2 linked regions of the Peribacillus sp. FSL E2-0218 genome follow. The protein of the gene in region 2 interacts with the protein of the main gene of each other region in a pairwise test. Links are inferred from orthologs where the notes say so. Each region holds a gene or a part of one and is shown on either strand. Other genes may lie near its edges. The genes, in order: ligA and leuS.

Evidence for each region.
Region 1: the proteins of leuS (region 2) and ligA interact in binary tests that used the Escherichia coli proteins (3 or more experiments, as listed by UniProt). The link is inferred for Peribacillus sp. FSL E2-0218 from one-to-one orthologs.

The regions. Positions count from the first base shown.
Region 1 is NZ_CP150304.1:476,340-488,152, forward strand. What follows is about bases 1,009-3,949. They hold ligA (NAD-dependent DNA ligase LigA), read left to right. Parts: upstream 1,009-1,446; coding sequence 1,447-3,453; downstream 3,454-3,949. Other genes in these bases: pcrA (DNA helicase PcrA), read left to right, coding at 1,009-1,342; MHI53_RS02265 (CamS family sex pheromone protein), read left to right, coding at 3,465-3,949. In the rest of the region: more of pcrA, read left to right, coding at 1-1,008; more of MHI53_RS02265, read left to right, coding at 3,950-4,634; Asp-tRNA(Asn)/Glu-tRNA(Gln) amidotransferase subunit GatC, read left to right, coding at 4,957-5,247; Asp-tRNA(Asn)/Glu-tRNA(Gln) amidotransferase subunit GatA, read left to right, coding at 5,260-6,720; Asp-tRNA(Asn)/Glu-tRNA(Gln) amidotransferase subunit GatB, read left to right, coding at 6,733-8,160; MHI53_RS02285 (sigma-70 family RNA polymerase sigma factor), read left to right, coding at 8,334-8,876; MHI53_RS02290 (hypothetical protein), read left to right, coding at 8,873-9,337; MHI53_RS02295 (TM2 domain-containing protein), read left to right, coding at 9,330-10,400; MHI53_RS02300 (hypothetical protein), read left to right, coding at 10,397-11,326; MHI53_RS02305 (diacylglycerol kinase), read left to right, coding at 11,513-11,813. UniProt on the Escherichia coli protein: DNA ligase that catalyzes the formation of phosphodiester linkages between 5'-phosphoryl and 3'-hydroxyl groups in double-stranded DNA using NAD as a coenzyme and as the energy source for the reaction.
Region 2 is NZ_CP150304.1:4,543,434-4,555,396, forward strand. What follows is about bases 7,185-10,275. They hold leuS (leucine--tRNA ligase), read right to left. Parts: upstream 9,892-10,275; coding sequence 7,477-9,891; downstream 7,185-7,476. Also shown: MHI53_RS21885 (hypothetical protein), read right to left, coding at 1-411; MHI53_RS21890 (ABC transporter ATP-binding protein), read right to left, coding at 398-1,039; MHI53_RS21895 (DUF2705 family protein), read right to left, coding at 1,051-1,773; MHI53_RS21900 (WxPxxD family membrane protein), read right to left, coding at 1,766-2,497; MHI53_RS21905 (hypothetical protein), read right to left, coding at 2,487-3,251; MHI53_RS21910 (DUF2712 domain-containing protein), read right to left, coding at 3,322-3,825; MHI53_RS21915 (Ig-like domain-containing protein), read right to left, coding at 4,014-7,181; MHI53_RS21925 (DUF2524 family protein), read right to left, coding at 10,324-10,587; MHI53_RS21930 (SMI1/KNR4 family protein), read right to left, coding at 10,684-11,190; MHI53_RS21935 (TIGR01212 family radical SAM protein), read left to right, coding at 11,361-11,963.

The sequences.
Region 1 (11,813 bases), 4.1 Mb from region 2 along the record:
CAATCAAAACCGCAAGCCGAAAAATCTCTGGACCGAGAATGCCGATGGCAATAAGCTATTCTATTACCGTGCGGATAATGAACAGGGTGAAGCGCAGTTCGTAGCCGGGAAGATCAATGAGCTGGTTCAGGACGGCAGCAGGAAATATTCCGATATAGCGATTCTTTACAGGACAAACGCACAATCACGTGTAATGGAGGAAGTTCTGCTCAAATCCAACATAAATTATGCCATCGTCGGAGGCACCAAGTTCTATGACCGTAAAGAGATCAAGGACTTACTTGCCTACCTCCGCCTTATTGCCAATCCTGATGATGATATCAGCCTTCGCCGTGTGATCAATGTACCAAAACGCGGAATTGGCGCAACCTCCATGGATAAAGTCGCGGATTATGCAAACCAATATGATGTTTCCATTTATAAAGCTCTTGAATCCGTGGAAATGGTCGGGATAAGCGGGAAGGCCACCAAGGCAGCAAGGGAATTCCATACGTTGATCACGAACTATACAAATCAGCAAGAGTACTTATCTGTGACGGAACTGGTGGAAGAAGTGATTAAGAAAACCGGTTACCGAGAGATGCTGCAGGCAGAAAAAACGATCGAATCACAAAGCCGGCTTGAAAATATAGACGAGTTTTTATCCGTTACGAAAGCATTCGAAAGCAACAGTGACGACAAGTCTTTGGTTGGCTTTCTAACAGATCTGGCGTTAGTGGCCGATATTGACCAACTTGATGAGAATGCAGAAGAGTCTACAAATACGGTAACGTTGATGACGCTACATTCAGCGAAGGGGTTGGAATATCCTGTAGTCTTTTTACTGGGACTTGAGGAAGGTGTTTTCCCTCATAGCCGTTCGCTAATGGATGAAGAGGAAATGGAGGAAGAACGCCGTCTTGCTTATGTAGGAATTACAAGGGCTGAGAATGAGCTATTCATGAGCAATGCCCAAATGCGGACATTGTATGGGCGTACGAGCATGAATCCCGTTTCACGTTTCATCGGTGAAATACCGGCGGAGCTGCTTGAAGACCTGAAACCGAAGCCGGCTCCAAGGGCAAGGCAAACCCCTTTCAGTTCTTCAGCAAGGGCCAGCACTTCTTCAGCTGCGACAAGAAAAGCACCTGCATTCGGCAGGGCTGTTTCTGCACCATCTGCCACGGGCGGTGAAGAGATTGGCTGGGCTGTCGGTGACCGCGCCTCTCATAAGAAGTGGGGTGTAGGAACCGTAGTGAGCGTCAAAGGGGAAGGCGAAGGAAAGGAATTGGATATTGCATTTCCAAGTCCAATTGGCATCAAGCGCCTATTGGCAAAATTTGCACCAGTTGAAAAAGCTTAAGCTATTATTATGCGAATACTGGTAAAGAATAGGGATATCTGACTTTAGACACCGCTCTTCCATATTGAAGTGCGGTGGAGTCTTCTTTAGAAAGGATTGAACGTATGGACTTAAAAGCTGCAGAGAAGAAAGTGCTAGAACTGCAAACGTTATTGAACCAATATAGTTATGAATATTATGTGATGGACCAGCCGTCAGTGCCTGATGCCGAATATGACCGATTGCTCCGTGACCTCATTGAGTATGAAGAGAAATTTCCTGAGCTGCAAACGCAAGACTCACCGACACAGCGGGTCGGCGGAGCGATTTTGGACATGTTCGAAAAAGTGGAGCACTCCACACCGATGCTTAGCTTGGGAAATGCTTTCAATGAAAGTGACTTACGCGATTTCGATAGGAAGGTCCGCCAAGCTGTAGGTGATGATTTTTCCTATGTTTGTGAATTGAAAATAGATGGACTTGCCGTCACGCTGCAATATGAGAATGGATATTTCGTAAGAGGGGCAACCCGGGGAGACGGAACGATTGGTGAGGATATTACGGCAAATCTAAAAACGATCAAGTCGATTCCTTTGAAGCTACGGGAGCCGATTTCTTTAGAGGTGCGCGGCGAGGCATTCATGCCGAAAAAATCATTCGAATCTCTGAATATGGTTAAGGAGGAACGTGGTGAAGAACCGTTTGCAAACCCACGGAATGCGGCTGCAGGCTCGTTAAGGCAGCTTGATCCAAAGCTTGCAGCAAAACGGAACCTCGATATTTTCCTTTATGCGATTGCTGATTTGGGTGAAACGGGAGTTATCAGCCAAAGTGAGGGCTTGGATCTATTGGATCGCTTAGGGTTCAAGACCAATCGGGAAAGAAAAACATGCTTCAATATAGAGGAAGTGCTAGCCTATATAGTAGAATGGACGGAGCAGCGGCCAAACTTAGCCTATGATATCGATGGGATTGTCGTAAAGGTGAATTCCCTTGAACAACAGGATGAATTAGGTTACACTGCCAAAAGCCCGCGTTGGGCCATCGCTTATAAATTCCCGGCTGAAGAAGTCATAACGACGCTAAGGGAGATCGAGCTGAATGTGGGCCGTACGGGTGTCTTGACGCCGACTGCTGTTTTGGATCCCGTTCGGGTTGCAGGCACGACCGTACAGCGGGCATCACTGCATAACGAAGATTTGATTCGAGAAAAGGATATCAGAATCGGAGACCAAGTGGTCGTGAAAAAAGCCGGTGATATCATTCCAGAGGTGGTCAATGTACTGGCGGAGCGCCGGACTGGCGATGAATTGGAGTTCCAGATGCCGACTGAATGCCCGGAATGCAGCAGTGAACTCGTCCGTCTGGATGGGGAGGTTGCCTTACGCTGCATCAATCCGAAGTGTCCGGCGCAAATACGGGAAGGCCTGATTCACTTTGTATCCCGGACGGCTATGAATATTGATAGTCTAGGTGAGAAAGTGATCAGCTTGCTGTTTAAAGAAGAACTGATACAAGATGTGGCTGATATTTATAAGCTTACATATGATCAATTGATCGCATTGGAACGGATGGGCGATAAATCGGTCAATAAACTCCTTCAAGCGATCGAGGCTTCGAAATCCAATTCCTTGGAAAAATTACTATTCGGGTTAGGGATTCGGCATGTTGGGTCGAAAGCGGCAAAAACACTGGCCCGGGAATTTGGCACGATGGAAGCCTTAAGCAAGGCAAGCCGTGAGGAATTAACGTCCATTAATGAAATAGGCGATAAGATGGCAGACTCCATCGTCGCATATTTTGAGTTGGAAGAAGTCCATGCATTATTGAATGAGCTGGAAGCGGCCGGTGTGAATCTAGCTTATAAAGGGGCAAGAGCTGTTCCTGTTGAGGAAATCGATTCGTTTTTTGCCGGGAAAACGGTTGTGTTAACTGGTAAATTGCATCAGCTAACACGTAATGAAGCAAAAGAAAAATTAGAGGCGCTTGGCGCTAATGTTGCCGGAAGTGTCAGTAAGAAAACCGATTTGGTCGTGGCTGGGGAAGATGCCGGATCAAAACTGGATAAAGCCGAAAGTTTAGGCGTCCTGGTTTGGGATGAAGAGAGACTGATTGAGGAACTAAAAAAATAAGAGGTGTAGCTATGAGGAAACACTCTGTTTTGGGGATGGTCCTGATACTGCTTCTTGCTGGGTGTGCGCCTAGTTTTGAGGATAAGCAAGAGGTAGTTAAAGACTCCAAAGACAAAAAAGAAACGGCAATCATTCCGAAGTATAAGATTTCGGAAGAATATTATCAAACAATCCTTCCGTTTGAGCCATCAAAAGCCCGCGGTTTGGTCGTATCGAATTTGAATACCCGCTATGATATTGAAGAATTCGAAAATGGACTGATGAGGCTGGCCCAAACTCAATTCGACCCGGAGGAATATCTATTCCAAGAGGGACAAATGCTTAGCAGCTCCACGATTTCCTCCTGGCTTAACAGGAAATTCACCAAAAGTCAGCTGCAAGAAAAGGATTTGAAAGCATCAGAAAATCTGGGTTTGAACCCGCTTGATCCCGGTAAAGGTGACATCGATAAGCGGAATGAAGAAAACCCGATCTATCTTGCTCACATTTTAGAACATAATTATTTAGTCAAATCAAAAGACAATTCAGTGAAACTGGGCGGAGTAGTAATAGGCCTTGCGCTGAATTCCGTGCATTATTATCAAAAGGAAGCCTATGGCGCCACGTATGAACAGAAAATCGATAGTAAGAAGCTTAAGCAAGAAGGCGAAAAAATCGCGGCGCAGGTCTTGAAACGTCTCCGTTCGATGGACAAGCTGAAAAACGTCCCGATTACGATTGCCTTGTTCGAACAAAATGAAAAATCCTCAGTGGTTCCAGGGAATTTCATTTCTTATACCAATATCGGTCAGAATTCCAATAGCATCGGAAAATGGAATGACCTGAACGAGGAGTATTTCCTATTCCCTTCTGCAGGTGCTGAAAAAAAATACCGCGATGACGTCAATACCTTCACGAACTTCAAAGAAGATGTTGAAGAATATTTCCCTAACTTTAACGGAGTCATCGGCAGGGCGTTTTATATGGATGACCAATTACAAAGCTTGAACATTGATATTCCCATTCAATTTTATGGGAACTCGGAGGCGATTGGCTTTACCCAATATGTAGCCGGTCTCGTAATGGAACGCTTCCCTAAATATATTTCCGTACAGGTATCGATTACCTCGGTAAATGGACCTGAAGCTCTCATTGTCCGTGAAGCAAATCAAGCCGAACCAACCGTGCATATATATGAATGATAAAAGATGAAGCTTAACAGCTTCGTCTTTTTTTTGAAAGTAAAATAAACGATTATAAAAGCTTCCATATCAGAAAGTGATTTCCTCTAAAAAGGGGGAGGCTTGTCGAATTACACGGATGTTGTGCCATTTCCCCGGAAATTCCGCCAACTTTCTCATATTTCCCGGAAAATATCTGATTTTGCTTATCAAATATTTGAATTTCGACATGGTATCTCCTGTTGCTTTACTGTGTAATAGTTTGATATGATTTAAACGATGATTTTATGGAGAAAAGCGGCGAAATTCAGTCGATTTGGATATTTTTTCGGAGGTGAAGAGAATGTCACGTATTTCAATGGAACAAGTTAAACACGTTGCCCATTTGGCACGTTTGGCCATTACGGAAGAAGAAGCAAAGCAGTTTCAGCATCAGCTTGACCAAATGATTTCATTTGCGGAGCAGTTGAATGAGCTTGATACAGATCAAGTGAACCCGACTTCTCACGTTTTGGATATGAAGAATGTAATGCGGGAAGATGTTGCAAAGCCTGGATTGCCTGTGGAAGAAGTAGTGAAAAATGCACCGGATAGCAAAGAAGGATATATCCGTGTACCATCCATAATTGAATAAGGAGGGACAATGATGTCGTTGTTCGAACAAAAGGTTTCTGAACTGCATGAACGCTTACATAAGAAAGAGATCAGTGTTACTGATCTTGTTAACGAATCGTATAAGCGAATTGGCGAGGTAGAGGGCAAGGTGAAGGCATTTTTGACTCTTGATGAGGAAAACGCCCGCACTCAGGCAAAACAATTGGATGACCAACTCGTAAAAGGCGGGAACGAAGGCGCTTTATTTGGCATGCCAATCGGAGTTAAAGATAATATTGTCACAAAAAATTTACGGACGACTTGTGCGAGCAAAATCTTGGAGAACTTTGATCCGATTTATGACGCAACCGTCGTTCAAAAGTTACAAAAGGCTGAAACGGTGACCATCGGTAAATTGAACATGGATGAATTTGCGATGGGGTCTTCAAATGAGAATTCTGCCTATCAGGCCACACGCAATCCTTGGAACACGGACTATGTACCAGGCGGCTCTTCAGGTGGCTCTGCTGCGTCAGTCGCTTCAGGTGAAGTCTTATTCTCTTTAGGCTCAGATACAGGTGGATCGATTCGCCAACCAGCGGCATACTGCGGCGTAGTCGGCCTGAAGCCTACTTATGGACGGGTTTCCCGTTACGGACTAGTGGCATTCGCATCCTCATTGGACCAAATCGGACCGGTTACAAGAACAGTGGAAGATAATGCCTATTTGCTTGAGGCGATTTCAGGTGTAGATCCAATGGATTCCACCTCAGCCAATTTGGACGTGCCGAATTTTGTGAATTCATTAACAGGCGATGTACGAGGTTTGAAAATTGCCGTTCCTAAAGAATACTTGGGCGAAGGCGTTGGTGAAGAAGCGCGTAACTCCGTTCTTGAAGCGTTGAAAGTATTGGAAGGCCTTGGAGCTGAATGGGAAGAAGTATCCTTGCCTCATTCCAAATATGCCTTAGCTGCTTACTATCTGCTTTCTTCATCCGAAGCCTCGGCGAACCTTTCCCGCTTCGATGGAGTTCGGTTCGGACACCGTACGGATAATGCGGAAACGCTTATTGAAATGTATAAACAAACCCGTGCCGAAGGATTCGGTGACGAAGTGAAACGCCGTATCATGCTAGGGACGTTCTCCTTAAGCTCAGGCTATTATGATGCGTATTATAAAAAGGCTCAAAAAGTACGTACTTTAATCAAGCGGGACTTTGAGGATGTCTTTGAAAAATATGATCTTATCGTTGGCCCGACTACACCAACGCCAGCATTTAAAATCGGTGAAAAAATGGACGACCCATTAACGATGTACGCGAATGATATTTTAACGATCCCAGTGAACCTTGCTGGTGTACCAGGGATATCCGTGCCGTGCGGATTCGGGGCGAATGGGCTTCCGCTTGGACTTCAAATGATTGGAAAGCATTTTGATGAAAGCACGATTTATCGCGCAGCTCACGCATTCGAGCAAGCAACAGATTTTCATAAACAATTTCCTAAGCTGTAAGGGGTGAAAGAAATGGACTTTGAAACGGTAATTGGTTTAGAAGTGCACGTAGAATTAAAAACGGATTCAAAAATATTCTCGGCGAGCCCGAATCATTTCGGTGCCGCTCCGAATAGTAACACGACCGTAATTGACCTAGGCTACCCAGGCGTATTGCCTGTCGTCAATAAAAAGGCTGTTGATTTTGCAATGAAGGCAGCCATCGCACTGAATTGTGAAGTGGCGGAAATTACGAAATTCGACCGGAAAAACTATTTTTACCCGGACAATCCTAAAGCGTACCAAATTTCGCAGTTCGATCAACCAATCGGTGAACATGGCTGGATTGAGATAGAAGTAGGCGGCAAGAAAAAGAAAATCGGCATCACCCGCATCCATATGGAAGAGGATGCAGGAAAGCTGACCCATAAAGGAAACTACTCACTATGTGATTATAACCGTCAGGGAACTCCACTCGTTGAAATCGTTTCCGAACCGGATATCACTTCTCCTGAAGAGGCATATGCCTATCTGGAAAAATTGAAATCGATCATTCAATATACAGGCGTTTCCGATTGCAAAATGGAAGAAGGCTCACTTCGCTGCGATGCCAATATTTCCTTGAAACCTGTCGGGCAAAAGGAATTCGGTACGAAGACCGAATTGAAAAACCTGAATTCCTTCAACTTCGTTCGCAAAGGCTTGGAGCATGAAGAAATCCGCCAAGCGGAAATCTTGAATGAAGGCGGCATAATCGAGCAGGAAACACGCAGGTTCGACGAAGCGACAGGCAGAACGGTCCTGATGAGGATCAAAGAAGGTTCCGATGATTACCGCTACTTCCCGGAGCCAGACTTATTGACGATCCATATCGATGATGAATGGAAAGCGCGCATTGCAGCTGAAATTCCAGAGCTTCCGGATGCCCGGAAAAAACGGTATGTCGAGGAATTCGGCTTACCGGAATACGATGCTGCCGTCTTAACGGTAACGAAAGAAACAGCCGATTTCTTTGAAGCGACAGCAGCGGCCGGTGCAGATGCAAAACTGGCATCCAACTGGATCATGGGCGAGGTTTCCGCATTCTTGAATGCCGAAGGAAAAGAACTGCATGAGGTCCAACTGACGGCCGAATCATTGGCAGGCATGATCAAGCTGATTGAAGACGGGACGATTTCTTCAAAAATCGCTAAAAAAGTTTTCAAGGAATTGATTGAAAATGGCGGGGATGCAGAAACGATCGTCAAGGAGAAGGGACTCGTCCAAATCTCCGATGAAGGAGCATTGTTGACTGCGGTTGAAGAAGCGCTCAATAATAATCCGCAATCAATCGAAGACTTTAAAGCCGGAAAGCAAAAAGCGATCGGCTTCCTTGTCGGGCAGATTATGAAGGCGACGAAAGGACAAGCCAATCCACAGCTTGTTAATAAAATCTTGGTCGAGCAAATCAATAAACGTTAATTTTTGGCCGTACCACTGTTAAAGTGGTACGGTTTTTACTTGATTTGGAATAGGGTTTAACGAGAATAATAAAAGGCAGCCGGCAAGCGAAAAAAAATTTGGAGTTATCTGTAGGGGTAACTCCTTTTTGTGTCGTCTATTACATGAATGTTTAACAGAAAGGAGGAAGAGAAGTGACGGATGAGCTAGTGGAGAAGGTCAGGGCTGGGAATGATCATGCATTCCGGATATTGATTGAAACGTACAAACAGACGATATATCGAACCGTCTATTCCGTTTTGCGCAATCAAAAAGATGCAGAAGATGTAACCCAGGAAGTCTTTATCAAAATCTATACTTCTCTTCCTCAATATAAGAATCAGGGCTTCAAAACTTGGATCACCCGTATAGCCGTCAATCATGCAATCGATCTTAAGCGAAAAAGGCAACGCCAAAAGGAAGAGCCGCATGAGGAAAGATCATCGGAAGCGGATTTGGGCGCATCTGATGATGTCGAGGCTGTTTTTTTTCAAAATGAAAGACGAAAGCAGGTATTGCGCAAGCTGAATGACCTCCCGGAGGGCTATCGTGACGTGGTATATGATTACTACATAAAGGAGAAGACATTCAAGCAAATTGCAGAGGAACAGCAGATCCAAGTGAAGTCTGTCGAGGTTAAGTTATATCGTGCAAGAAATTGGATGAGAAAACATTGGAAAGAGGAGGATTTTTCATGAATCATGTTTCCAAGGCTGGATGGGTTGCTTATTTGGCAGATGAAATGCCCGAGGATATAAAAATAGAATATGAAAATCATCTATACTCCTGTGACGAATGTTTGTCCGTTTATATGGAAGCGATGGAAATGGAAGAGGCCAGCCTGCTCATCGTCGGTGACATTGCAGATTCTGTCATGAAGTCGATCAAACGGGAAAAAGGCGGAGGTGAGGAAGAGGCCACGCAAATCCGGAAAGAGCAATCACTTCGGACGATTGCCAGACATTATCTGATAGCGGCCGGATTCACGGTTTTATTAATGGCCGGCGGAGTATTTCAATCATTGACTGAATACGTGGATTCCGTGGAGACGACCAGTGTGAAGGAAACAAAATCCCTGACAGATGGGATTATCGATAAAACATTCAATTGGATGGACTCGATCGAAAAGAAAAATAAGGAGGGGTTTATTAATGAATAAAAGTCCTGTCATCGCTTTTTTATTATCGTTCCTTCCAGGATTCGGGCATTTTTATCTGGGCAGGACATATAAAGGATTATTTTATTTTCTTGCTGCGTTCGGATTTGGGTTTGGAGGGCTCATGCTTGCATTGATCAGTCATACGGATGCATTCCTGGCCTTTTCCGTAATTGGCATGGTGTTTTACTTCATTAGTATATTTGACTTGGTGGTCACCTCTTTAAGAAATCCGCATGGTGAAGCAGATATGGAGAAAGTGGCTGCCCAGCCGGAAGCGGAAAGATTTTATGTGATCATTCTTTCATTCGTTCCGGGCGTCGGGCATTTTCAGCTTGGCCTCATGAATCGGGGCCTCATTTTTCTCATCGGTTTTTTGGGATTGGGGATTATGGTGGTATTCCTGAGCATGCTGACACAGATGGAGGGTCTGTTAATATTCATGGCGCTATTGCCGGTCATCTGGATTTACAGCTTTTTTGATTCCGTTCAACAGCTGAATAAAAAGCAGCGAGGCGAGGAACTCATCGATCGGACCGTGCTGGAGGATTTCGAGCAAAGGCGGGAAACAGGCAAGAAGAGTAAATCAATTGCAACTTTATTCTCCATCTTCCCTGGGGCCGGCCACTTATATTTGGGCCTGCAAAAACGCGGAATTCAATTGATGGCAGGTTTTTTGTTTGCCATTTACATATTGGATTTGCTCCGGTTGGGCTTCTTCTTTTTCCTTATTCCGATCATCTGGTTTTATAGCTTTTTCGATGGATTGCAAAAAGCCTCGAAAATGGAAGAAGGACCTGTTGAAGATACGCCGATCATTTCAGGAATCGACAACCAACAAAAATGGATAGGGTTCGGTTTGATGGGACTTGGAATCTATTTCTTGACCAGTAATATCATCGTACCTGCGATTGCCCCCCATTTGGATGAATGGATTGGAAGTAACCTGGAATATTGGTTCAGAGATTACTTCCAAAAAGGATTGGTGTGTATCCTTCTTATAGGCGGCGGAATCAAATTGATGGCGGGCAGTAAAAAAGCTAGGGTGGAGGAGGAGACAAAATGAGGACATGGAGAGTCGGAACGATTTCAATGGGTGCTGCCCTTGCAGGTTTAGGTGTGGTTTTACTGGTATCCCAATTCCTGCATCTGGATTTGACGACGATTTTCCTATCATGGTGGCCGCTAGTGTTCATCATCTTGGGAGCTGAGATTCTTTTCTTTGTCTTTTTCTCCAGAAAAGAAAGTTCCTTCGTTAAGTATGATATTCTTAGCATTCTGTTCGTGGGCTTGCTTGGGATGCTGGGAATAGTATGCATTTTGCTAACGTCTAGCGGCCTGATGGATCAGGTCAGGGCAGCGGTGAAAAGCGAAGAAAAGACCGTCAATTTACCTGGCTTCAATGAAAAAGCCGGAAAAGGAATACAAAGAGTCGTCTTGGATTCCGGTTCATACCCCTTGACGGTCGAAAGCGGTACAGAGGAGTCGGTTTCCATTTTCGGAACATATGATGAGCTGGGAATGGAGACTTCAGGGCCACTGCTGAAACGGGTGGAAGATTATTTACTGGTTCAAAGAAATGGGGATACGCTTTATATCAGCTTCAAGGATTTACCGATCCAAAACCGGCTTTTGGACACTGGCAGCATGGATCTTGAGGCAACTCTCGTCATCCCTGCCGAGCTGGCCTTGGAGATAGAAGGCCAAAGTGCCGACCTTGTCTTGAAACCTCGTCAGCTCCTGAATGACTGGAATGTGAAGGGCAGCGGGAACCTTAGTGTGTTCCTTCAAGACAATAGCGATATCAAGATAGAGGCAAGAGGGGCCGACGAACTGGAAGGCCCCAAAGACGGCTGGAAGGTGAATGAAGGAAAACCGGAACAAATAAGTGAAAATGACCCTGCAAAAAAGAACGGAATATTCAAGTATGGAAAAGGGAATCATAGTTTAACGGTCACAGATACGATCCATGTTACGGTTCATAATCCGTGATCGAAATCATTTACTAGAATAAAATGATAAAAAGCATTATAATTTCCCTGATAACAATTCTGGAAAAATGCATATAAAGGTATGGACCGAAAGTTCGGTCCTCTTTTTTTTTTCGAATATTGCTTTTCATGTAACGAAGGATTAAGATGTAAATTATGGAATCAATATGTATAAGGATGATGGGAAATGAAAAGAGCAAGGTTGATTTACAATCCGACTTCTGGCCGGGAAGCCATTAAGAAGAGTCTGCCAGGTGTGCTAGCGAAGCTTGAGGAAGCTGGTTATGAAGCTTCTGCACATGCCACGACTGGTGCGGGTGATGCGACGAATGCAGCTAAGATCGCCATTGAACGAGGCTATGATATTGTCATTGCGGCAGGGGGCGACGGTACGATTTATGAGGTTGTTAATGGACTGGCCACGGCAGAAAAACGCCCGAAACTAGGGATCATTCCGACGGGAACGACGAATGACTTCGCCCGGGCGC
Region 2 (11,963 bases):
CCCCGATGGTATCTCTGTACCGACCACATAATGACCAGGATCTTTCATGATGATTTGTTGATTTTTTTTCACGACTTTTTTAAATTCAGAAGGCTTGAATTCAATCTTCCCTTTAATCGACATTTTCGAATTTAGATAAAAAGGCCTTGCATGTAAAACAGCATTTTTGTGCATTTTATCGCCAAAAAACTCCGCTTCACTATCGAGGGCTTTAATGTCATAATGGCCCTGATCGATATCCTTTCCGACGATGATGTTTTGTGACTCCAACACCTTATAGGAAGCTGTATTATTTTCCGTATTTCTATGATCGGCATTCATCTCTGAAGGAACAATGTACACTTTATAAATAAGAAATCCGCTTATTAATACGAGTAAGGTTAACGCGGCTATGGTTTTATTTAGAGTCAAGGACGATGCCTCCATTATCCATCTTTATATATTCATCGGCTAATGCTTCCAGGTCTTGTTTATGATGGCTTGTCAGCAGAATGAGTGCGCCGCGCTCTTTTTCTTCCTTCAAAATGCGATAAACTAGCGTAACTCCTTCTTCGTCAATCGCATTGGTCGGTTCATCCAATAACAAGATGTCCGGTTTTTCAAATATCGCTTGAGCGACACTTAGACGCTGCTTCATTCCTAACGAAAATTTCCCTACCTTCATTCTCGATTCCGGATCAAGGCCGACTCTTCTTATATTAACTTTAATATCTTCATCCGTGGCGATGTTCCTGATTTTCGCTAATATTTTCAGATTCGTATAAGCATCATACTGGTGCAGCAGCGAAGTGTTTTCAATAATGACACTACTATTAGCCGGAAAGGAAATATCTTTATGAAGGATTTTTTCGTCTATGGCAATTTCTCCTGAGCTTGGCATGAGCAAGCCTGCCATCGCTCTAAGCAGCATCGTTTTACCGGAGCCATTCCTTCCATACAAACCATATATTTTCCCGCTGTTAAACTCATAATTGATATCATGCAAAAGAGTTTTCTTCCTTATCTTTTTATGTAAAGAGCGAATTCGTATTGTCGTCATTGTGCACCTCGTTAAATTAAATCGATTTTCTTTAATCGTCCATATGTTAAAACAGTTAAAATGAGCGTCATTACGGTTAGTACAATATAAGCATGTACTGCTGATATTCCGCCCATTTCAAGGACATCACTTCTTACATACATCCCGAAATTGGGAACCAAAAAATAGAGTAACCACGTCAGCTTTTGCGCAGATAAAAGAACTCCGCCCAAAGTGACCGAAACAAGCACATAAACATTTGTCAGCAATAAAGCTACTTCCTCCGTAACATGCAGCTGAAGTGCCATTTGGATGAAAATCAAGACAAAATTGGACAACATATAAAGACTCGCTATCCAGATGAATGATTGAAAATCATCATAAAAAAAAGCCTGCTCCTCATTAGTTATAAAAGCGAATACGATCGAGAAAAGAAACTGGATGGAAGATAATCCAAATATAAGAATCATTAGATTACCGATTCTTCTAAATCCAAGCTTCACCCTGCTTTTTTCCCTGATCATCAGGTACACGCCATAACCGGAAATATACTTCCGCATATAACCGAGCGATAAAAAGCTCAAGCCAGCAAAGAACATATACCATGTTCCCAATACAACAAACTTATTACTGACCGGAACTCCGCTAACGATCATATATCCCGTAAGATCGGCAATAGAGCCATCAAAATAATCAAATAATAAAATTTGCAACAAGATGATGATCAACATCAGTAAGAAGATACGTTTAGTCATCGGAAACACCAACCAGGAAATCTTTTTCCTCTATTGCAAACAGCCCAAGTAAAGCCATCACGAGAGATAGCGATACCTCTTTTCCTAACAAAATCAACGATTGATATCCGGTCATTCCGCTGCTTAAAAAAGGATCGATTACATTTGCATCACTGGCAGGGCCCCATGCCAGATTCAGCTGACTCTTCATTACATATAAGAAAAAACAAATACAAAAGGTCGCTGCCATCGCCATGATTGAATTGGAATAATCAAAAATGAAATAATAAAGCAGGCCAATCGAGAAATAGATACACGTCAATAATGCTAGATTAAGAAGTGTTAGTTTCCAAAAATCCGAAGATACAAAATGAAATCGATCAAATAGGAACACAGCTGCGAAATGAATCAATAAGATGCTGAACGCAAAGATAAACGAACTGATAAAAACTTGGATCGTCCGTCTACGATACAAATCAATTCTGGATGTGAAGCGAACGATCCTGTGCGGATGCTCATCTTCAATAAAAAAACGATAAAACAGTAACAAAGGAATCATATATGTGATCAATAAATTTTTAACCGAGAGATAGCCTTCTACACTTCCACTTACATCAATGATCAATGGATACGCTGGATCTAGCTGCTTGATTTTTAAATAATGAATATTATAGGTCATCCATAAACATCCAAATAAAAAACATAGCAGCAGGGATACATACACTTTTTTTTGATTAGATTTCATCACTTTTCACCTTATACAGAAACCCGGCCGTGATGATCGCTAAAAACAGGATGGTCGATCTAAAGAAAATCAACCCGAAAGCTTCCAAGGTCACTTCGTTAAAAGGCTGGATGATCATGGCCAATGAATAATTCAGTCCTAAAATTTGTGAAAACCAAATAACAAAGCTTAACGGATATGTATACTTCATATCCGGGAAACACCAGCTAAGGACAGTCGCCATCCCTGCGCATAAACTCGTGTAAAACCCAAAAATGATGATATAAACGACATTGGCGACAGCAGGCATTTGGTTGGCGAGTGTATATATAGGATTTTCCGGAAATAAATCCGGGGTCAACCCAGTGTCAAATTCACCATTCCTGAATACCAAATAGACAATGAACATATTTAACAGCAAGCAACCAACCATCACTAAAAAGGAAAATGACATATTTCCCAATAACATCGTTTTATAATAAGCATATCGCCCTTTTTTGGTCGCTACGATATAATGGTAGCCTGTTTTATAGTCTTGAATATAGCTGTCGGCGCACATGATTAATAGAAAAATGGGCAAAAACCAGATTAGTAGTATTTGCATCATATGACCTAATGAACTTGCCGCTAAAAAAGTGGCTAGATGGGGCATGATCCATGATTCTGAAACATTGCCGATCAAGATAAAGATATCAATCATGACAATCGCCATTATACATAACACGATGAACTTTGTTTTTTTATTATGTGTTAATCGATAATAATAACTATTCATTTAGTCTCCCTTTATAAGGCCACCTTGAATCAACGATCATCCAAGGTAGCATCACCATATTCATCATTTTTTATTTATTATATTCTGTGGTGTATGATTCTTTATACTGTCCAGGTAATATCCTCCCTGTCTCTTCATCCCAATATCCGTTTACGGAATAGGTGCTAGAACTCACATTATTATTCTCAGCCGTTAACCTAACATTAGCCGCATTCGCACCTGCATTGCCTTTAACATAATGATTTCGCCCACTATTTAAACCGCCGCTACCAGCTGTAACTTTAACTGAAGGAGATACGTTCGTGCCGTTGCTTTTTTCGAGCCAATACGTCGTTACCGTATTAGTTCCTTCTGTTGATTTATACATTCTCACTTTCCATGTATTCCGTTCTGTAGTCGTTTGACGATACTCTGTGCCTGTGTACGAATTTTTTTGATCCTTCTGAATTGTAAATGAATACTTGTTATTCTCATTTCCAGCCTCAACTGATAGTGTTCCTAACCCAATCGAGCAAGCTAAAATGGTCCCTAATGCTATTACTCTTATTTTTTTCATCCATGTTCTTTCGCTCATCTCCTTTGATCCAGTAAAGATTCATCATACTGGAAAAGAGAGTATATGAAGTTCCAATATTAAAACGGGAAATACCATATTTGAAATTTCACTCCAAGCTCATAGCATCGCTGATGGAGCGGAGCCTCCCTTTTTTCCCACAACAAAAAGGCCGTTTAACATATTCGTTAAACGGCCTTCGCGCATTGCTATTTGGATTTTTTCACGGTTACTTTTGTTGCTTTTCCTGTATTGCCTGCTTTATCTTTTGCTGAGACATATAACACGGACCCTGCTTTTTGCTTGCTGATTTTGACGGAGTAGTTCCCCTTCTTATCAGCGGTTGCCGTTCCGATGTTTTTATTGTTTTGCTTTACGGTAACTTTTGAACCCGCTTCCGCTTTACCTGTTACTTTTGTTGCTTTGTCATTCACTTCATTCACTTTCGGTGCGGATGGTGCGGTTTTATCTTTCACTGTTACCTTTGTTGCTTTTCCTGTATTGCCCGCTTTGTCTTTGGCTGAGACATATAACACGGATCCTGCTTTTTGCTTGCTGATTTTGACGGAGTAGTTCCCCTTCTTATCAACGGTTGCCGTTCCGATGCTTTTATTGTTGTACTTCACGGTAACGGTTGAGCTCACTTCCGCTTTACCTGTTACTTTGGTGGCGCTGTCGCTTACTTCATTCACTTTCGGTGCATCCGGGGCGGTTTTATCGAGAACCGTCACGGCTGCTGCCTTGCTTTCGCGTTTTGCTAGATCAGTTGCTGTGACCGACAGTTTGGAGCCGGCCTTTTGTTTGCTGATTTTGACTTTGAAATTTCCTTTGCTGTCCGTGTTTGCTGAGCCGATCACTTTTTTCGCACTGTTTTTGACCGTGACTTTCACCTCGGCTTGCGATTGACCCGTTACATACACGTCTTTGTCGCTGACAGGCTTAACGGTTGGCTTAGCAGGGGTTGCACCCTTGTTCACGAATACTTTGATTGAAGAAGTTGCCAGTTTGGCAGAATCAGAGATATGCACAGTCAGCATCTGCTCCGCTTTTTGGACCGGAATCTTGATAGTGAACGTTCCGTTAGCAGCCGCCGTTGCTTTACCTAGTGATTTACTTCCGCTTTTCACTTCGATCGCCGAACCTTTTTTAGCCGTTCCAGTCAGGGTTGTTTTATTATCGAATACAGAGTTGACCTTTGCTTGTAAATCCACAGCACTTAGTGCACTGAAAGCATTCAATCTTCCGTATCCTGATACTAAATCTTTACCGACAGGCAGTTCCTCTTGAGGAATGATGATTTCTCCATCTTCATCTTCATATTCCTCAGTAGGGTAAGCATTATCTTCTTCTTCGAATTTCACATATTCGGAGGTATCATGAAGGATTTGCCTTACTTCATTCACCTTCAATCCAGGGTTTGCGGATAATAACAGCGCTGTAGCTGCCGCAACATGCGGAGCTGCCATCGACGTACCATCCATATACGTAACGTTTCCATTAGGGACAAGGCTTGGGATGGCTGTCCCAGGGGCGACCATGTCCAATTGGAATCCATAATTGGAATAATCGGATACTAAGTCAAGAGCATTGGTTGCACCGACGGAAATCGCATATTTGGATGATGCCGGATAAGATAGAGCTTCCACCCCATCATTACCGCTTGCCACGATAACCATTACATTCTTCGCAGCTGCTTCCTTCAAGGCATATTCGATCGTCCTGCTGTATTCTCCGCCCAAACTTAAGTTTATTACCTTGGCACCGTGATCGACGGCATATTTAATGCCCAGTGCAATTTTCTCGTTATCTCCATAGCCTGAAGAATCAAGCACCTTTACAGGCATGATTTTCGCTAATGGATTGATTCCTTGCATCGAATATCCGTTATCCGCTTTGGCAGCGATGATGCCGGATACATGTGTTCCATGGCCATTGTCATCGATGGCATTGCCTTTTTTATCGATGAAATTCTTGCCTAAGTCCATGCGGACACGATCTTGCAAATCAGCCAGTGAATCATCGACACCCGTGTCGACGACCGCCACCAATGTTTCCTTTAAATTACGTTTTTTAATCAAGGCTTGCAGTTTTTCGTTATCGATGTCCGCGCCCTTGATGCCTTCTTCTCCACCAGGATTATTCAACGACCATTGATACGGTGACTGAATATCGGCTGAAAGAGCTTTATACGTTTTGACCGGCTCAATATATTCCACTTCTGAAAGGTTTTCGATCGATGATAGAGCTGATGCGCTCATCTTGGCTTGGCTCTTTAACTCCACGACGTACATATCATCATACATTGGCTCTTGCTTCTCGGGAGTCGACAGTTTTCCATATCCTTTTCCGCTTACCTTGGATTGGAAGGAGCTTAATGACTTCCCAGGTTTAAGTTTGACGATGTATTTGTTTTTTGTATTTTTTGAAGCTGGCAGCTCGATTCCCGCTTTACTTGCGATATCGACTACCTTTACCCCTGCAAGATCCTCAAGATCGATTTTCTTTGCCAGGCTTTCCATATCCTTTTTCAATCCAGCCGGTGCGGCATCCGCAGCCATAGTGTACAATTCTTTAATTGCTTCTTGCTGTTTGCCTTTTTCAATGACTGCGGTGCTGCTTGCTCCGTTTTCATTTAGATCATCAATCAGCGGCTTAATCTCGACTAAATATTTATACGCGGCATCCCTCGCTTTTTTATTGCTAGCCAGATGATAGGCAAGGAATGGCGAAGCCTTATAGTATAAAGAAGAAAGGCTGCGTCCCTCAGACGACGTCGTGAGAACTTCATCTCTAAACACACGGAGTGATTTCAACAATGATTCACCCGTTTTCTTGTCGTACGCACTCACTTCGACCGGACATTCTTCAAGTCCCATCTCCTCTTCCCCAGCGGATGGCGGCAAGGTTACCGAATGGGCATTGATGGAATATCCCGCTTCATTTTTGGCATCCGGGATTGGATTTCCTTCATCATCCGTTTCGCCTAAATATTCAACTTTCACATAATACGTTCCTTCCCAGGCATATGGGAAATCAATGACGGCTTTTTCATCCGGATAAGAAGAAAACCAATAGTTGCTCTCATCCTTTTCGGCTTTTTCCTTACTTGAATAGACGGATATATTCAAAATTTTATCCGAATCGACCTCAAACTCAATATGGGAAAACTTTTGTATTTCTTCTGCTGTCGGGTTGATTTGGTACCAGTGAACATCCGGTTCATTGAACTTCCCGTCCAATGTATCCCCATTTTTAATCGTTTTGACATTTTCAATTGATGTAGTTACAGCTTGTGAATTTTGCGGAATCATCAAACTGAAAATCAAGGCAAAAATAAGTACAAACGCTGTCAATCTACTAACATGGTTAAGTTTCACGCTTTTACCTCCAATATTTGGTTAAAAAAATATAGTACTATACCAAATTATCACACTATAAGATTTTATCAACCAATTTTTTCCCTTTTCCATGTGAAATGTTGATATATGTGAACGGCGAACCGAAAAATGATTCCCATGTACCAAGTTAGCGACATAATTGGAAAATTACGGACAACCACTGATGATTTCATCTAAAACCGGGCTGTTCCAAACAAGACTTAAGTCCTGTTTGGGCCACAAAAAAACTGCCCCGGCACGAAACTCGCGCGGAGCAGTTTTCCTTCGATTGCTTTTAATTAGCGACGATATTCACTAATTTGCCAGGCACGGCAATGACTTTGCGAATCGTTTTCCCGTCGATTTGTTCTTTGATGGAGTCATCGCCCATCGCGATTTCTTCCAGTTTTTCTTTCGTGGTGTCAGTTGGCACCATCAGTTTCGTTTTGACTTTTCCGTTGATTTGGATGACGATTTCGACTTCGTTATCCACTAGCTTCGCTTCATCGAAGGCCGGCCATGTTCCGTATGTGATGCTTTCGGAGTGACCCAGTTTGGACCAAAGCTCTTCGGCAATATGCGGTGCAACCGGTGCAAGCAGTTTGACGAAGCCCTCGACATATACTTTAGGAAGCGAATCCGCTTTATACGCGTCATTGATGAATACCATCAATTGTGAAATTGCCGTATTGAATTTCAATTCTTCATAGTTCTCGGTCACTTTTTTAACCGTTTGATGATAGACCTTCTCAAGCTTGCCCGTGTCATCCGTTTCGGTCAGCTTATCCGTTAATGTTCCATCCTCGTTGACCAATAAACGCCAGATACGGTCGAGGAACCTGCGCGAACCATCCAGCCCGTTTGTCGACCAGGCAATCGATGCATCCAATGGTCCCATGAACATTTCATACATGCGAAGTGTATCGGCACCATGGCTTTCAACGATATCATCCGGGTTCACGACATTTCCTTTTGATTTACTCATTTTTTCATTATTCTCGCCAAGGATCATTCCTTGGTTAAATAGGTTTTGGAATGGCTCCTTCGTTGGCACGACGCCGATATCATACAAGAATTTATGCCAGAAACGCGCGTACAGCAAGTGAAGCACCGCATGCTCGGCACCGCCAATATAAATGTCGACCGGCATCCACTCTTTCAATTTTTCGGGATCTGCCAACGCTTCCGTGTTATCCGGGTCGATATAACGAAGGAAGTACCAGCTGCTGCCTGCCCATTGCGGCATCGTGTTCGTCTCGCGGCGCCCTTTCCGTCCGTTTTCATCGGTTACGTTCACCCATTCCGCAATGTTCGCAAGTGGAGATTCCCCTGTCCCTGAAGGCTTGATGTCTGTCGTTTTCGGTAAAATCAACGGAAGTTCCTCTTCCTTCAGTGCAGACATCGTCCCATCTTCCCAATGGATGATCGGGATCGGTTCACCCCAGTAACGCTGACGGCTGAATAACCAGTCGCGAAGACGGTAGGTAATTTTCTTCGTACCGATTTCTTTTTCTTCCAGCCATTTGATCATGGCTGAAATGCCTTCTTCTTTATCCAACCCATCAAGGAATTCCGAATTCACATGAAGGCCATCGCCTGTATACGCTTCACTCGTGACATCCCCGCCAGCGACGACTTCCTTGATCGGCAAGTCGAACTTGACAGCAAATTCATAATCACGTTCATCATGCGCAGGAACGGCCATGATCGCACCCGTTCCGTAGCTGATCAGCACATAATCGGCAATCCAGATCGGCATTTTTTCGCCGTTTACCGGGTTCATCGCATAAGCCCCCGTGAAAACGCCTGATTTATCTTTTGCCAAGTCGGTTCTTTCCAAATCGCTTTTATGCTTCACTTCATCCAAATAAGCCTCAACTGCATCTCTTTGTTCAGCTGTCGTAATTTTATCGACAAAGTGATGTTCCGGGGCCAATACGGCATAAGTTGCCCCGAATAACGTATCAGGACGGGTCGTGAACACCGTGAAGGTATCATCAAAGCCGTCGATATGGAAAGTAACTTCCGCTCCCTCGGAACGCCCAATCCAGTTACGCTGCATATCCTTGATGTTTTCCGGCCAATCCACATCATTCAAATCGTCGATCAAGCGGTCTGCATAAGCCGTGATGCGAAGCATCCATTGCTTCATCGGACGGCGCTCGACCGGATGGCCTCCCCGCTCACTTTTCCCATCGATGACTTCTTCGTTCGCCAAGACCGTGCCAAGTGCTGGACACCAGTTAACGGCCACTTCATCAATATAAGCCAAGCCTTTTTCATATAACTTCAAGAAAATCCATTGCGTCCATTTGTAATAGTCAGGATCCGTCGTATTGATTTCACGATCCCAGTCATAAGAAAAACCAAGTGCCTTGATTTGGCGACGGAACGTGTTGATGTTGTGCTCCGTGAATTCAGCTGGGTCATTTCCCGTATCGATTGCATATTGCTCTGCCGGAAGTCCAAAGGCATCCCAGCCGATCGGATGCAGGACATTATATCCTTGGGCCCGCTTCATCCTGGCTAAAATATCGCTTGCCGTGTAACCTTCCGGGTGTCCTACATGAAGACCTGCCCCTGAAGGATATGGGAACATATCAAGGGCGTAGAATTTGCGTTTACCGCTTTCTTCGCCCGTCTTGAATGTCTTGTTGCCCTCCCAGTAATGCTGCCATTTCGTTTCTATGCTTCTATGGTCAAAACTCATTTGATTTCCTCCTTATTCCGTATAAAAAACAATAAAAAACCCCTCATCCCAAAATAGGGACGAGAGGATTATGTATATCTTCCCGCGGTACCACCCACATTGGCGATAGCTAAAATCCGCCCAGCTTAAACATCCGTAACGTGGATTGGTTCGTCAGGCATTACTTTTCACCTTCACACCTGAAACTCCAAGGCGAGTTCACAATCATCCCAGGTTGACTTGCACCACCCGTCAACTCTCTTTGCTGGAATAAAATCGCTACTGTTCCTCATCATAGTCTTTATGAGAATATTGGATTTTATTTCATTCTAGTCAATTTCACCGATAATTGCAATAGCCGTACCTAAACATTATCGACAGGTTTTTCATTATATATGCGAATTCCGAAAAAATCGTGCAAAAAGGGAGCCATGAAATCATGGCCCCCTGTTCTTAATGTCGAAGTACGATCATTTCATTTTTCAATTCGTTCAACTGCTGCTTCATCCGCGAAAGCATTTCCCGTTGCTGGTCATTCGAACTGGCATACAAGCGTTCCATATCCGTCAAAGCCTCTTCGATATACCTTTGCGAATTTTGAAATTGTTCATCATCATAATGCTCTTGCCGTGAAGCCTCGTTAAACTCATACTCTGCAAAATGGAGAGCTCCTTCACATTGCTCTAAAAAATGATCGACGGATTGTCTGGTTGCCATTTCAAACCCTCTCCTTCGCGTATCATTTGGATGATTTGTAATCATCTTGCTTAGTTTGAACAAAACACGAGAGGATTATCAGCGTTATTTATCAAATCATCCTTTATCCCAAAACTTCTCACCTTGATCCGATATGAAGCGCTCGATCCATTCGGCAAAGCCCATTTGAAGTTTCTCGCCTTCTTCAAAATCATCGAGATGGCCCTTCACCATTATATAATCCGTATTCCCCTCGGCTACGGCTCTCCCGTCAATGACGATATTATCTTGATAGATGCAGGCTACCTTAAAGCAGCCTTCAAAGGGGAGTTCATATGTGTAATTCATGATATCATCAAGGCTGTATATATCATTTTCCCCGCCTGATTCCCGTGTTTCGAATAATTTGCAGCCATTCGTTATTTTCAAAAACTCTTTATAATCTTCGGGCAGATGCAATCCGGTTTTCTTTTCAAAGGAATGAATTTCCTCATCCGAAGCAGGTGAATTGAAGGTACAAGAGGCTTGGTATATAAACCCATCTTCCTTTGCTTCGAATACCTGATTATTTTCGGCTAATCGCTTTTTCATATGATTAATCGCTTCTTCAACTTGACCGGTCATGTCCATCAGCTCCCGATTGGATATAGTCTTTCACTTGATTATGTCGAATTAGCAGCCATAAATTCAGCCCTCAAGTATACATTATACGCTTATTTTTCAAAAAAAGACCTAACTGCCGGAATGTTGTATAATATATGGTGCGCTTCATTTATACCAAGGAGGTTGCTGATTTGAATCAAGCAAACCCGTTTATATATGCAACGGATAACAAACGATATCATACATGGAATTACCACTTGAGAAATCATTTTGGACATAAGGTTTTTAAAGTTGCCCTGGACGGCGGCTTTGACTGCCCGAACCGTGACGGCACGGTCGCACATGGAGGCTGTACCTTCTGCAGTGCTTCAGGCTCGGGCGACTTTGCCGGCAGCCGCGTCGAGCCGCTCGACGTCCAGTTCAAAAAAATCAGCGAACGGATGCACCATAAATGGAAAGATGGAAAGTATATGGCCTATTTCCAGGCGTTTACGAATACGCATGCACCAGTCGATGTCCTTCGCGAAAAATATGAACAGGTATTGACCCAGGAAGGTGTGGTCGGGCTCTCGATAGCGACACGCCCCGACTGCCTGTCGGATGATGTAGTCGAGTATTTGGCAGAATTGAACGAGCGCACTTACCTATGGGTGGAGCTCGGTCTTCAGACGGTTCATGAAAAGACCGCGACGATGATCAACCGCGCCCATGACTTCGACTGCTATAAAGAAGGGGTCGATAAGCTGCGTAAACATGGCATCCGCGTCTGCTCCCATATCATCAACGGCCTTCCT